DNA from 2 places in the Bacillus sp. ABA4_010 genome. Region 2 is predicted to be linked to the other one. Evidence: riboswitches for the same ligand, from Rfam matches in the RefSeq annotation. Region 2 holds a riboswitch; the other holds the start of a gene.
The links. Region 2 has a riboswitch for thiamine pyrophosphate ahead of thiC (phosphomethylpyrimidine synthase ThiC). Riboswitches for the same ligand answer to the same signal wherever they lie in the genome.
Positions count from the first base shown of each region.

Region 1: linked by a shared signal. The riboswitch ahead of thiM (hydroxyethylthiazole kinase) and the one ahead of thiC (phosphomethylpyrimidine synthase ThiC) in region 2 are both predicted to bind thiamine pyrophosphate.

Region 1 is NZ_JBSWUN010000003.1:2,148,993-2,156,473, forward strand. It holds gene ACXAEO_RS12005 (copper resistance CopC family protein) at 1-138, opposite strand, end outside; gene rpmG (50S ribosomal protein L33) at 330-479, shown strand; RNA gene ssrS (6S RNA) at 633-814, shown strand; gene ACXAEO_RS12020 (3-hydroxyacyl-CoA dehydrogenase family protein) at 901-1,863, opposite strand; gene ACXAEO_RS12025 (hypothetical protein) at 2,054-2,185, opposite strand; gene ACXAEO_RS12030 (hypothetical protein) at 2,277-2,747, shown strand; gene ACXAEO_RS12035 (serine aminopeptidase domain-containing protein) at 2,810-3,313, opposite strand; gene ACXAEO_RS12040 (alpha/beta hydrolase) at 3,282-3,731, opposite strand; gene ACXAEO_RS12045 (hypothetical protein) at 3,969-4,127, opposite strand; gene ACXAEO_RS12050 (GapA-binding peptide SR1P) at 4,408-4,530, shown strand; gene ACXAEO_RS12055 (hypothetical protein) at 4,648-4,785, opposite strand; gene thiM (hydroxyethylthiazole kinase) at 4,995-5,813, opposite strand; TPP riboswitch at 5,878-5,980, opposite strand; gene ACXAEO_RS12065 (helix-turn-helix domain-containing protein) at 6,188-7,252, shown strand; gene ACXAEO_RS12070 (M20/M25/M40 family metallo-hydrolase) at 7,438-7,481, opposite strand, start outside.
Region 2 is NZ_JBSWUN010000003.1:2,384,906-2,392,386, reverse strand. It holds gene ACXAEO_RS13070 (SpoIID/LytB domain-containing protein) at 1-959, shown strand, start outside; gene ACXAEO_RS13065 (MATE family efflux transporter) at 1,020-2,399, opposite strand; TPP riboswitch at 2,601-2,715, shown strand; gene thiC (phosphomethylpyrimidine synthase ThiC) at 2,836-4,620, shown strand; gene ACXAEO_RS13055 (hypothetical protein) at 4,654-4,824, shown strand; gene ACXAEO_RS13050 (HAD family hydrolase) at 5,121-5,912, shown strand; gene ACXAEO_RS13045 (alpha-amylase) at 6,010-7,461, opposite strand.

The sequences.
Region 1 (7,481 bases), 240 kb from region 2:
CTTCAAAATAAGGTTTTGAAGCGGTTCAGTCACAATCTCTCCATCAGACGGCATGGAAGATTCCAAAGCGGTATGGGCAAATGATTGATTTGCTACCATCACCCAAACAAGCGCCATAATGGCTACAATCTTTTTCATACATGAATCTCCTTTCAATCAGTTGTAATTATGTATTTTCACCACATTCCTACAATATACCAAAAAAATGTGTTAAAAATGTGAAATGAATAGGAGTTGGAGTTTTCTTATAATTTTATTCCCTATTGACTTCCCGTTTAACCTAGCATACAATCAAAACGTAACAATTACGATTTATAGGAGGCATACATATGCGTGTAAACATTACTCTTCAATGCACAGAGTCAGGTGATCGTAACTATATTACAACGAAAAACAAGCGAAACAACCCTGATCGCATCGAGCTGAAAAAATACTCACCACGTTTGAAAAAGTATACGATTCACCGTGAAACAAAATAAGTAAACACAGGCGCCCTGTCCGAACAATCTATTATTCGGGCAGGGCGTTACTGTTCATCCCTCTATCTAAATCCCTAAAACTGGAACCTCATTTCCCTTGCCAAACAAATGTAAATTCGATATGATAAGGACATAAGCAATACAACAGATGATACATACCTGCGATGCTCGTATGCTCGCTGTTGTCTCAAACCGATGTAATGAATAAGGGAGTCCAACATTCATCTGCCGATAACATGCCCTTGAATGATGAGGGACGTTAAAAGTGGATGTGCGAACGCCCACCTGCGAGTGCGGGTTTTGAGACACTTTGAGTTACGACAGAGCGGGATGTTTTTTTATTCAACATAACTTTTAGCGATCGAATAAACACACCACTTCATTAGGAATTGGTGTGTTTTTTGTTTCAATCTCTCACCTGTTATTTTAGACTAAACGTTTCTGATTGAATCGCTCTTCCATTCCGCTGTTTTAACAATTGAATTAAATGTTGATCACGCTCTTGAGTTTGCTGTTGAGCCGAGTCACCATCATACGTATAAAAACCTTCTCCTGTCTTTACGCCAAGCTTCCCGTCTTCCACGAGCTTTTCAAGAAAGGATGGGGTGGAATCCGCATTCGATAGCAAGGGGAACAAATGGTCAAATACACGCTTTAATGTATCCAATCCGCCAAAGTCATTCGTTTTTAAAGGACCCATATATGACCATCGAACTCCTAATCCATCTCTCATGGCCATATCAATATCCTCTGGAGAAGCGACGTCATTTTCTAACAGCCAGTACACCTCTCTCGCAACCGCTGCCTGTAGCCGATTTGCTACAAAACCTGGCACTTCTTTTTTTAAAACGATAGGTGATTTGCCAATTGACTGTATGTATTGTTTGGTTGCTGTGACGACCTCAGGAGCAGTTCTTTCATCTTGAATGATTTCCACAAGTGGAACAAGCTGGGCCGGATTGAAGAAATGAGTAATAATAAATCGTTCCGGATGTACAGCATGTTTGCGAAGGGTTGAAAGCGGAAAAGCAGATGTATTAGAGGCAATAATCGTCTTCTCTCCCGCTATCTCTTCAATTTGACGAAATATCTTCCACTTTAGTTCAATTACTTCAGGGACCACTTCAATAATCATGTCCGCATTTCTGATCGCTTCTTGCAAACTCGTTGTATAGGAAAGATACGTAAGTGTCTGTTCTTTCTCCTGCTTCGTCATCAATTTCTCCTGCACCAATACATTCAGACTGTTTTCGATAAGTAGTTGTGCTTTTGTGAGTCCTTCTTCTTCCACATCATATAATCGAACCTCGTATTCTGATCCTGCGTACATTTGGGCAATTCCGTGGCCCATTACGCCGGCTCCGAGCACTGCAATTGTCTTCATTCTTATTCCCCCTTATCAGTTGATCGCGCTTTCTCTACTACCACATTACGACAAAGATTGCCCTTTTCCCTCTAAAAATCGCTCTCTTCTTGTAAGAATTCAAAATTTCACTCTATTTTTAGACCCTTGTCCTTTACACTTTTTGTTTTTTTTCATAGAGTATAGTATCTCGAAATTAGAAAGGAGGTTTTTATATGAGTTGTTGCTGTAAATCATCTTTTTCTTGCTGTTCCCACTCTAGCTGCAAATGTTCAGGTTGCTGCAGCTCTTCCAATAATAACAACAATCCAAGCAATAATAACCCTAGCAGCAATAATAGCAACCTCGTCGTCGTGCCTCCCCTTGTATACCCTCCTCATAAAGATGACCATGATAAAGAGAAAGACCGTGATAAAAAAGAGAAATGTCCGAATTTGCGGCGTGGAAATTTGATTGTGAATGGGGGATTTGAAACTGGTTTTCTTTCTCCATGGGACACGACAGGGACAGTGGCTCTTCCAGATGATCCTAATTTAAATCCACATCAAGGCGAAGAAGCGGCACTCTTAGATATAAATTCAACTCTATCTCAAACAATAGGCTCCGGGGTATGTGAGGGCAAAGTATATGAACTCACCTTGAGTCTATCAAGTTCTGCTGGAATTAATAGCGGAACACTCGTCACATTAGCATTTTTAGATTCAATGGGGGCAACAATTGAACAAGAAACGTTTGTTGTTTTAGCTGATTCACGTCCACTTAATTCCACTGGAAATTGGACCTTCCACAAATTAATCTCTGACGAAGCACCTGAAGGAACAACGGGTATCCAAGTACGAATTGAAACCGATAGCTCCCTTGGCGGAATCCTCGTAGACGACGTCGCCCTCATATTAGCAAACTAAAAACTAGCTTCATAAAAAAACGAATGGACCGCCTGCTTGGCAACGGTTGGTCCATTCGTTTTTCATTTTTTCTCCAAATAACGCTCAATAAGCGTTAACAGCGGTTCTTTCATATCATCACGTTCATTCAGTAAATGATGTTTTCCGTCTTCAACAAGGTGAATGGATAGGAAAGGAAATTTCTTTAATAAAAAGACGACATTGTGCTGCCAATCGACCGTTGTGTCTTTCTTTCCTTGAACGACCAGAACATTCGCACTGCTCGGAACGGCTTTTTGAATTCGGTCATTCCATCTAATGAGCGCATCAGTCCAACGAAGCGGAACTTTTCCGTGCTGGAGCGGATCTTGCTTCATAAATTGTAAAAACGTTTCGTTTGAAGAATTGTTCCGCATCACTCTATTTAACTCGGAGACAAACGGGCGAAGAAGTTTGCTTCCGGCGACAGATGCTCGCCAACGGTAGGAACGGACAAGCGGGCAAACGAGCACCGTTTTATCGATAATCGCGGCTTCTTCCTCATGAAGAAGGTAATCAATGGCGGCGAGCTCCCGTACTATGAGCAAGCAAATAAACAGGCTCACTTAGTTCGACTAAATGTTTCTTGACCATTTTCTTCACGCTTTGTGCGTAAACGATGAAATCGGAAATTGATGCCCTTTTCCCTGTTGACAGTCCGTGGCCAGGTAAATCAACCGTCCATACGTGAAAGCCTCGTTGAACGAAATAACGAATCGTGTCATGAAAAACTCCGGCATGATCGTAATAGCCATGAAGGAGGAGAAGATGCCCCTTTACCTCATATGGACAGAACGATTGAAGGAATAACCGTTCATCGCCAACCTGCTCGTATCCGTAACGATAGGAAACAGATCCCACCGGCAGTTTATAATAGTCCGTATAGTGTTGAATATCGTCATTCATCTTATCAATTGGGAATATCAATTGCTGATTATCCCTGATGCGCTCTAAAATGTGCTTCACCGTACGTCCCCCCCCTTTTTCTTTTGTTGTAGCATGTTTTCAGCTTACAGACAAGCGTGTAAGCAGCTATACTTTGAAAAGACCCATATGACTAGAAGTATTGGAACGATAAAAGAAAAGGGCCTGTCTGAAAAATCCAGTAGGCTCAAGGATTTTTAGACAGGTCCTTTCATTACTCAGTTACGACTTTATTCGTTCTCCAACACGGCCACGTTCAGCATTTAGTCAAAACATCTATTAAACTCCAGCTAACTCAAAACAAGGGTCGTTGAAATACACCACTTCTGACAGAACTTTTGAACCCTTAATTGTTTTAAACGCCTCTCTCGCCTCAGCTTCCGTATCAAATTCAAACATTTGAATACGTTCCTTTGCATGTACAGTAATAATCCACATAAATAAAGTCCCCTTCCATAAATTTTTTTCATTTTCCTAATTTGCTCCACCCATTGGAAGCCAGGTGAGAAAGTCCATCCATATACTTTTTCTAATATGGATGATTATAGCATGTCAGTTACATTTTAGTTACAAGATTCCATCGACATTATCTCTATTAATGTGACATACAATTCATGATTGACATTTTAATTGTGACATACTATTATAATACCAAAGAATAAAACGCTTACACCAATACACTATAAATCTATTAATGAAAAAGAAGGGAGCCTTCATAATGGGGACAATCATTTGCCAAATTTGCAGTGAAACAATCGAACAATTCGAAACTGAAAAGGTGTCAACGTTATACGGACAATGTACTTGCTGCAATGAAGAGAAACAAAAAGGCTCCAAATAATTTTAGAATCGGAACAAAAAGAAGATCCGTTTCCCCAATATAGGAAATGGATCTTCTTTTTCATTTTACTGTGGATTTGTAGGGACATCTTTATTTCATTAAGATATCCTCGCGCTCTTACTCCTGATGTGGCCGAGTTTTTTCTGCCTGTTTTGCTTGATTATTCGCTGGATTTACTGCAATTTCATTTGAAAACTCCGTAATGGACTTCGGGCTTTGCGCCCCGCCTTTTGTTTTGCGATTTCGTTTTGTCATGAAATCCCCTCCTGTCTTGTAAGTGTAGGACCACCTACTTTTTTAATATGCCCGAATTATTTTTTCTTGTGCATAGCTTATCATGATTCTTGCTGACGATTTTTTTAAAACTATTTTCTTTTAGAACATAGTTTGGTTTGAAAATATTATAGTTGCATTTCTTTAATTTTTTGAACAAGAAAAAAGCATCATCTCTCTTTTGCGTTTGTTTATACTGTTCTTTCTGCCAAGAAAACCTTCCCATTCGCTGTAACAGCGGAAACGTCCGTGTTAGCAAGTGCATTTAATAATTGGATTTGGAAGCTTCCTGGTCCTAACTCAGCACTTTCATGCGCTGCTATTTCAGCAGCTACTCCGTAATAAGTTAAGGCTGACACAGCAGCAGCCATTAAATCCACCGAAACTGCAGCAAACGCCCCAATCACAGATGTCAACAAACACCCTGTTCCTGTTACTTTCGTTAAAATTGGATGACCGTTTTGAATAAGAATTGTGTCCTCTCCATTTGACACGACATCTTCCTTCCCTGTAATCACAACCACACAGTCAAGTTGTTTCGCTGCTTTTTCCGCTAAACTAACAATATTGCCAGCGCCTTCTCCTGCATCGACCCCTTTTACTTCCCAACTATCACCAACGACATTGGCAATTTCACCAGCATTACCGCGAATAATGGACACATTCAATTCCTTCAACAGCTTTCGGGCTGTTTCCGTACGATACGGAGTCGCTCCTGCTCCTACTGGATCTAATACGATAGGAACACCATGCTCATTCGCTGATGCTCCTGCCACAAGCATCGTTTCTATTTCTGATTCAGTTAACGTGCCGATATTTAATACAAGCGCTCCTGCGATTTTAGCCATATCCGCTGCCTCTTCCTTCGCATAGGCCATGACCGGAGAAGCCCCAAGCGCCAATAAACCGTTTGCTGTAAAATTCGTCACTACTACATTTGTAATATTATAGACGAGCGGATTTTTCGTTCTTACCTCTTTTAATAACGGTGCATATAATTTATTTTCCATTTATAGTCCCCCTTTTTATATACAAAAAAGCCGCCCCTGACTGGAGCAGCTTTCAACTATGTTACTTAAACCCGCTCCACTTTCCTACGCTGGTATCACCCAGATCAGGTACAAAGGGTCCGGAACATCTATTCCATCTCAGCCGTATGGCTCCCCTAGTGGCTTCATCGTTATTCATTTTCCTTTCTACTATACTACGAATTAAGCAAGAGAGGCAATGCTTACCATTGCCAAAACAACACTAATTCCGTCTATTTTTGATAACCTTTGTCACCTTGCAGGAAAAAGGAGGAAGTGTTAGGGAATACAATGCATTAACAAATTCTATCATCATTTTTCTCGTTAGGATTAATGTCGAAAGGGTGAAACATTTCATGGTACAAACGTATACAGTAGGAAAATTGGCTAAAAGACTCAAAGTGGAAAAACGGATGATTTTACAGTGGGAGACAGAATTCAGCGATTTTCTTGAAGTCACACGCGATAAAAACAATACCCGCCATTTTTCGGAAAACGATTTACAGCTATTAAAGGAAGTAAAGCAATGGACAAATCAAAATATGGGGCTTGAGAAAATAAAAGAGCACTTGCTTCAAAAAAATACTCCCATTGAGAAAAATCCATTAACTCCTGAACCATCAGCTTCTATTGTCAGCAATCAGACAGCCAATGTTGAAGGAGAGCTTGTAGAAGCGATTCAGCATTACAAAGACGTATTCGAAGTACTTGAAAGCTTCAAGCGGGATTTGCTTCAAGAGATGCGGGAAGGCATTCGCCAAGAAGTGCGAGAAGAAGTATTGGAAGAAGTGAAACGAGAGATTTCAAAAGGTGCCCAGCAAACGACTGAAACAGTGGAAACTTTTGCTTCTTTCCTCACCCAATCTTCTGAGAACACAACGAAAGAGCTGCAGCAATTGGCGAAAGGGACAGAACAGACGGCGAAAACGATGGAAAGTGTCGCCTCGTCTATTCAAAAAACGTCGGCTCAAACGGCGAAAGAACTGAATCAACTCTCTAAAGAAGCCGAACATACGAAGAAAACCGTTGAAGAGTTTACCTCTTTCATGATTCGTTCTTCTGAACATACAACGAATGAACTGGAAGACATATCAAAGGATACCCAGCAAGCCATTGAAACGATTGAAGTTTTATCCTCTTTTCTCGCTAAATCTTCGGAACAGACAGCAAAAGACATTTATCAAATTTCTAATCGCTTGCAGCAGCATGGATCCACCGCCTCAAGTGAAATTAAAGAATTACTTGAAACGATGAATCAAGAAAGAGACTATTATTTAAAAACCCTTGAACAAGAACGACAATTTTATCGTCAAGATATTACTGAGCGCGAAACCATTTTCCGTGATTTCGTCCACACATTTCGAGAGGCTGCTGCTGCTGAACAGCCCAAAGCGAAAAAATGGTGGAAGCCTTGGCAATAACGGATATGTACATCCCTTCGAAAAAAAAGCAGGGTCCCTCCCTGTTTATATAAGCCTTAACCAACAAAATGTCCCTTTGACTGATCGAGGGGACACTTTGTATTTAAGTAAAGACCCGTCAAAAAACCGCTCATGTTAGCGCATTTCCTTGACGGGTCCTTTCTATTTGAAACGTATATGAACGTTCACCGAAATACTGTATACAATAAATGCTCCAGCATGTTTTTCA
Region 2 (7,481 bases):
AAACGTGGCTGCAGCAAAACGGCTATGCCAATAAAGATATGAAAATTGTCAATATTTCAGAGCTTTCGTTGTATTCCCCAACATCAGGTGGCAGAGTTAGCAAAGGAAGCATAACGGTTGATTTTCTTGTTAAGGATTTAAAAGCGGTAGACGGAAAGCTCGCTGTTCAAACATTGAAACTAACCGATGTGAGCGCGGCCAAGATAAGAGCAATAGTAGGGAACAGAGTTATTTTAAGCTACCTCGTCGATAACGTTACCAATTCTACTACGGTTATTCATATACAAGGACGTGGTGATGGACATGGAGTTGGCATGAGCCAATACGGGGCGAAAAAAGCAGCAGAATTAGGCAAAACGTATAAAGAGATTCTTGCTTTTTATTATGAAGGGACCACATTGGTGAAGGAATACGAACTTTACGTGAGTTTTAAAGATGTAACGAGTGCGCATTGGGCTGAAATGTATGTGAACGAACTATTCCAGAAAAATATTATTTCGGGCTATACGGATGGCACGTTTCGACCGAGCAATTCGGTGACAAGAGCCCAGTTCAGCAAGATTATTATTAATGCACTTGACTATGATCTTGTGTTTGATGAACAGACGTTTAACGATGTACCGAAAACGGATTGGGCGAATCCATATGTAGAGTCAGCGGTTCAACACGGTCTTTTATTGAAAAGTGAAGTAGGAGCGAGCTTTCAACCAAATACACCGATTACTCGTGAAGAAATGGCAATTATGATTGGTCGTGCTTTACAGTTATCACCTGTCAGTCGTCCGGAAAAATTTAAAGATAATTATGAAATGAATCGTCCAGGTTTAGTAGAGGCCGTTTCTGAAGCGGGAATTTTAGATGGTTATTCAGACGGAACTTTTAAGCCGGAAAATTCGCTTACGAGGGCGCAAGCTGCGAAAGTCATCTATTTAGCAATGGAGCAAAGTAATCCAAAATAGTGAGAGAAATCGATTTATATAACATGAAAGAGACATGGAGACCCATGTCTCTTTCATGTCTTAGCCAATTGGTTCCGCGGTGTTATCTCCATGGCCACCATGAGACGATTCATCGCCAGATTTTACAGAAACTTGAGTCCAATCTGTTCGATAGAAGCGAATCATTAAAGTCACACCAAGGACCATAATGAAGGTATAAAGTGCCATCCAAGCCCCAATGCTTTTCCATCCAAGCATGAAGGTAAAAAGATACGTCAGAGGGATGAACACTAACCAACCGGTGAGAACAGATGATTTAAGAAGAAAAGACGTGTCGCCAATTCCTCTCAGTCCGCCGGCATAAAAATTAAATAAGGCGTCAAAAATTTGCCAAAACGCCGAGATTTTAATGAGAGTAGCAGCCAAATGAGCCACATTCGCATCTGTCGTATACATATTCACAATAGAGTCAGCAAATATAAATTCCAGTGCCCCGAGAATTAAAATAAAAATGCTCCCAATGATGGCTGTTTCTGTTCCAAGTCTTCGTGCCTGAAGCGGATTTCCTTTCCCGACTTCTTGACCGACTAAGATGGTGGCGGTCGCACCGAAGGCAAAGGCTGGCATAAATCCGAAACTCATGACACTTAATGCAAGTTCATTGGCAGCGAGGGCGTTTGTTCCTAAGCGAGCGACAAAGATGGTAAAAACAAACATCGCGATGCTTTTTGAAAATTCTTCGATTCCTAACTTAGAGCTTTCAGTAAAGATAAGCTTTGATTCCGTTCGATTCCAAACTGCTTTTGAACGGGTGTTGTATTTTTTATGCAAGGTAACAAAGTAGACAAAAGCCGATCCAAGCATGATAATTGCTTCTCCAATGAAGACGGCCCATGCGGCACCTGCGAGCCCGATTTCAGGAAAGCCAGCATTTCCATAAGTCAAGGCATATGTGAAGAAAATCATGATGGCATTTCCGATAATGGATGTAACCATTGGTGTTTTCGCATCACCAATCCCCCGAAAAAAGCCGTGGAAAACAAAGGTGAAAACAGAAAACGCCATGGCTAAAAAGCGGATTGTTAAATAATCTTCGCCTTGCTTAACAAAGTTCGTTGAAGATTCCATCAAAGATAAAATATCTTTTGAAGCAAATAAGCCTGTTCCAATAATTAATATGCTGGCAACTACACAAAAATAAAGAGCGAGTTGTGTCCGTTCAACCCCTTTTTTCATTTCATGCGATCCAAAATTTTGAGCGACAAGATAATTGACGGTATGACCAATTCCCGAAAACAAGGCCCATACATTGTACATAATGATATTAGACACACCTACAATGGCAATAGCGAGAGCTCCAAGCTGACCGACCATAATAAGGTTAATCGTTCCAGTCGCGGTCATCGCGGCAAAAGAAGCAATGGAAGGAATGGCAAGCTGTAATATTCTTTTCCAGTTCATGTTCGTTCTCCTAATCGTTAAATTCATGATGCAGTAACAATTCCTCATCTATCTTATATGATGGTTACTAATTTTACCATCTGTTTTTTTGCCTATTTCAACGGAGATTAGGTGAATACTTAAGAATGAAAGTGAAAATTTTCCTTTACAAATGATATGAATGTGATTTATAGTGAATTTGTAATTTTCAAAACTTAATTTATTTTGAACTAGGGGTGTCCAATAAGTTGGGCTGAGAGAGAAACGCGCTGAAGTTTCTTAACCCTCAGGACCTGATCTGGTTCATACCAGCGTGGGGAAGTTAGAAGCTACTATAATGATGGATATCATTATATATTTGTGCTAACATCAGCCGGGTCTTTAAACAAGACCCGGCTTTTCATGCTGTTTACGGACTAGATTTCGTCAAATCCATTTAAAAAGGAGAGAGCGAATGATGGTAAACAAACCAATGAACGACATGAATCTTTCTATCATGTCTAGTTTTGCAGGGAGTAAAAAGGTATATGTAGAAGGATCAAGGGTTGATTTGCAAGTTCCGATGCGAGAAATTGCGCTAAGTCCGACAACTGGATCATTTGGGAAAGAGGAAAATCCCCCTTTGCGTGTATATGATACAAGCGGCCCATATACAGATCCAGACTATTCAATCGATATTCGAAAAGGGCTTCGTCCGATGCGCCAAAATTGGGTGTTGGAGCGAGGAGATGTGGAAGAGTATGAAGGCCGTGAAGTCAAGCCAGAAGACAATGGCTACAAAAGCGGCGATCCGCGAGCGAACAATGATATCTTTCAAGGACTGAAACGGCAGCCGCTCCGTGCAAGAAGGGGAAATAATGTCACGCAAATGCACTATGCGAAGAAAGGAATCATTACACCGGAAATGGAGTTTATCGCCATTCGGGAACATGTTTCGCCTGAGTTTGTGCGAACAGAGGTAGCGCGTGGAAGGGCTGTTATTCCGTCTAATATCAATCACCCGGAAAGCGAGCCGATGATTATCGGACGCAACTTTCATGTAAAGATTAATGCGAATATTGGGAATTCTGCTGTTACATCCTCTATTGAAGAAGAAGTGGAAAAGATGACATGGGCAACAAGGTGGGGAGCCGACACGATGATGGACCTCTCGACAGGGAAAAACATCCATACAACCCGTGAATGGATCATTCGAAATTCGCCAGTGCCGGTCGGAACTGTCCCAATTTATCAAGCACTTGAAAAAGTAAATGGAGTGGCAGAAGATTTAACGTGGGAAGTGTTTCGCGATACATTAATTGAACAAGCAGAACAAGGGGTTGATTACTTTACCATTCATGCTGGTGTTCTTCTTCGATATATTCCGTTAACCGCAAAGCGTGTGACAGGAATTGTTTCCCGCGGAGGCTCCATTATGGCCCAATGGTGCCTCGCACATCATAAAGAGAACTTTCTTTACACCCATTTTGAAGAAATTTGTGAAATTATGAAAGCATATGATGTCACGTTTTCATTAGGAGATGGCCTTCGCCCCGGGTCGATTGCGGATGCGAATGATGAAGCCCAGTTTGCTGAATTGGAAACGCTCGGGGAACTCACCAAAATGGCTTGGAAGCATGATGTTCAAGTAATGGTTGAAGGACCTGGTCATGTGCCAATGCATTTGATTAAAGAAAACATGGATAAACAGTTGGAAATTTGCCAAGAAGCTCCATTTTATACGTTAGGCCCGCTGACGACTGATATCGCTCCAGGGTATGACCATATTACGTCGGCAATTGGAGCGGCCATGATTGGCTGGTTTGGAACGGCAATGCTTTGCTATGTGACACCGAAAGAACATTTAGGGTTGCCGAATAAAGAAGATGTTCGAGTAGGGGTTATTACGTATAAAATTGCCGCTCATGCCGCAGATTTGGCAAAAGGTCATCCAGGTGCCCAAAAGCGAGATGATGCCTTGTCAAAAGCGCGGTTCGAATTCCGGTGGCGCGATCAGTTTAATTTATCTCTCGACCCTGAACGGGCGCTTGAATATCATGATGAAACATTACCCGCAGAAGGTGCCAAGACTTCACACTTTTGTTCGATGTGCGGCCCGAAATTTTGCAGTATGAGAATCTCGCAAGATATTCGAGACATGGCGAGGGAAAAAGAGATGAACTTAGAAGAGGTTATTCATGAAGGGATGAAAGAAAAAGCGGATGAATTTAAAAACGCCGGCAGCGAAATTTATCGGGCCTAGTTTTTGGGCGGAAATGAAGAAAGGAGCCGTTCCATGGAAAGAGCCATTCAATTAAAAGCCGAAATTCGAAAGCTTGAAACAAAGCTGGAGCAGCTAAACGAAGAACTCATTATTTTCCAATTAAATTGTGAGCATGAATTTGAACAAAGTCATTACATTCAGCGATGCTTAAAGTGTCAACTAATGGAGAGTTTAAATTGGTGAGGAGTCTGCCTCATAAGAGGGATGCCCCCTTATGAGGCAGACTCAGAAACATAGACTAAGTTATATCAAGAATTTTGGTAAGCATTTCATATTGCATGAAACAGAAGAATAACTGTTTCTGAAACGGTATGGGACTTATTGAGCAGACGCTTTATGTTAGATTGACAGAAAAAATGTATCCAAATTGCAATTTATCGTTCAAATTATATTTACTTACAAGCTAATTCCCTGTAATCTGTTGTTGGAATAGTATCATTTTTAAGAAAACATCAGGAAGTGAAATGAGGGGATTTACAATGATTAAAGCAATTTTCTTTGATTTGGATGATACGCTGCTTTGGGATCAAAAAAGCGTAAAGGAAGCTTTTGCGGCAACATGCCGAGCAGCAACCGAAAAATATGATTTGAACGTAGAAGAACTAGAAGAAGCGGTTAGAAATGAGGCAAGAGAACTTTATTCTTCCTATGAAACGTATGAATTTACGCAAATGATTGGAATTAATCCATTTGAAGGACTTTGGGGTAATTTCTTGGATGAGGAAGATAATTTCCGGAAAATGAAAGACATTGTTCCTACTTATCGAAAGGATGCTTGGACAAGAGGGTTGAAGGCGTTAGGAATTGATGACCCAGAGTTTGGCGCTGAGTTAGCAGAACGTTTCCCTCAGGAACGACGCAACAGCCCGTTCGTCTATGATGAAACGTTTAACGTATTGGATGAATTAAAGGGTAAGTACCAGCTATTGCTTTTGACGAACGGATCGCCTGATTTGCAAAATACGAAGCTTGATATTACACCAGAACTTGTGCCTTATTTTGATCATATCGTCATTTCAGGTGCGTTTGGAAGAGGCAAACCGGATCCGTCTATTTTTGAACATGCCCTTGAGTTAATGTCCCTACATAAAGATGAGGTGCTCATGGTTGGCGATAATTTAATGACAGATATTTTAGGTGCTTCCCGTGTTGGCATCAAGTCGGTTTGGATTAATCGTCATGACAAAGAGCGAAATGAAGTCATTCCGACTTATGAAATTACGCATTTAGAGGAGCTTTATCCAATTTTAGCGACGCTTGCTACTAAATAAAAAAGAATGATGACTATTGATTCATCTTTTTAATGAAAATGAATGCGCAGAAAAAAGGGAAAAGACATCGTTCATGTAAAGTCTTTTCCCTTTCTAATTATGTTGAGAACGCCCAGACCGATACAGACTGTCCGTTTACAGGAAACACGGCAAAACCATCTTCTTCAATCATAATGGAATCATTGCGATTTCCTGTTACATCTACCCAACATTCTCCCGCTCGCTCTTTTCCAACAAACATTCGTTTTTCGCCATCATCTCCGTTGGAAATGACAACGGCACAACCTGATCCGTCAATATCTTCTATACCACGGCGAACCCATCCAATCGTGTTCGGATGATCAAAATAATCGTCTTGTTCACCGTATGCTTTATGGTAGCGAGCGTAGAGAAGAGGGTCAATTATAGCTTGTTTCCCTTCAATAGGCTCTTGTCCTCCGATGCCTACATAGTCCCCGTAAAAAACACAAGGGTATCCATCTTTACGCAGTAAAATTAGTGCATATGCACTTGGCTTAAACCAATCCTCTATCCATGATTCGAGTGATTCATGTGGTTGTGAATCATGGTTATCGACGAATGTGACCGCATGAAGAGGGTGGGCTTGAACGATTGTATGATCAAAGATTGTTGTTAAGTCAAAATCACGCCCGCTTTTGGAAGCTTCATGTAAGTTAAAATGAAGGGCGACATCGAACAAGTCAATGGTATAGTCTACATGATCTAACAATTCTTCGCAGGCTGCTAAGTCTGAGTTCCAAAACTCTCCTACAATATAAAATTCCTTTCCCTTATACGCCATCATTTCGTTTACAAAATCTCGGATGAAATTGTAGTTAATGTGTTTAATAGCATCTAAGCGATATCCATTGCACGACACTGTATCGGCAAACCATTTTCCCCAATGAATCATTTCCTTTCGAACGTCGGGATGGTTATAGTCAATATTGGCAAACATTAAATAATCATAATTTCCATATTCATCATCTACATCCTCATTCCAACCTTTATCTTCGCCTATTATTCGAAAAATGCCACTTCGATCTTGTTTGGCGTCATAGTCGGTCCCGTTAAAATGTTCAAATCCCCATTTGAATGAGGAGTACGTGTCATGTCGGTTTGGAAACGTAAATTTCGTCCAGCCTTCTATATCGAAGGGCTCAGAAATTTCTTCTTGCCGATTATCGGGATTGACTTCTACTACTTGAAATATTTCTGTTTCGTCCGCGCCTGCTTTATGATTCATGACAACATCGGCGTATACATTAATTCCATGTGAATGACAGGTGGCGATAGCATTAAGCAACTCCTGCTTCGTCCCGTATTTCGTACGAATTGCCCCTTTTTGATCAAATTCACCAAGGTCGTAAAGGTCATAAACGCTATAGCCCGCATCTTCAATTGAGGAAGCTTTCGTAGCAGGAGGAATCCAAATAGAGTCAATCCCTTTTTCTTTCAATTCTGCCGCCATCTCTTTCAACTCATTCCAGTGAGTTCCATCCGCTTTGACATGCCATTCGAAAAATTGCATCATTGTATGGTTTCGCATGAGTTTCTTTTCCCCTTTGC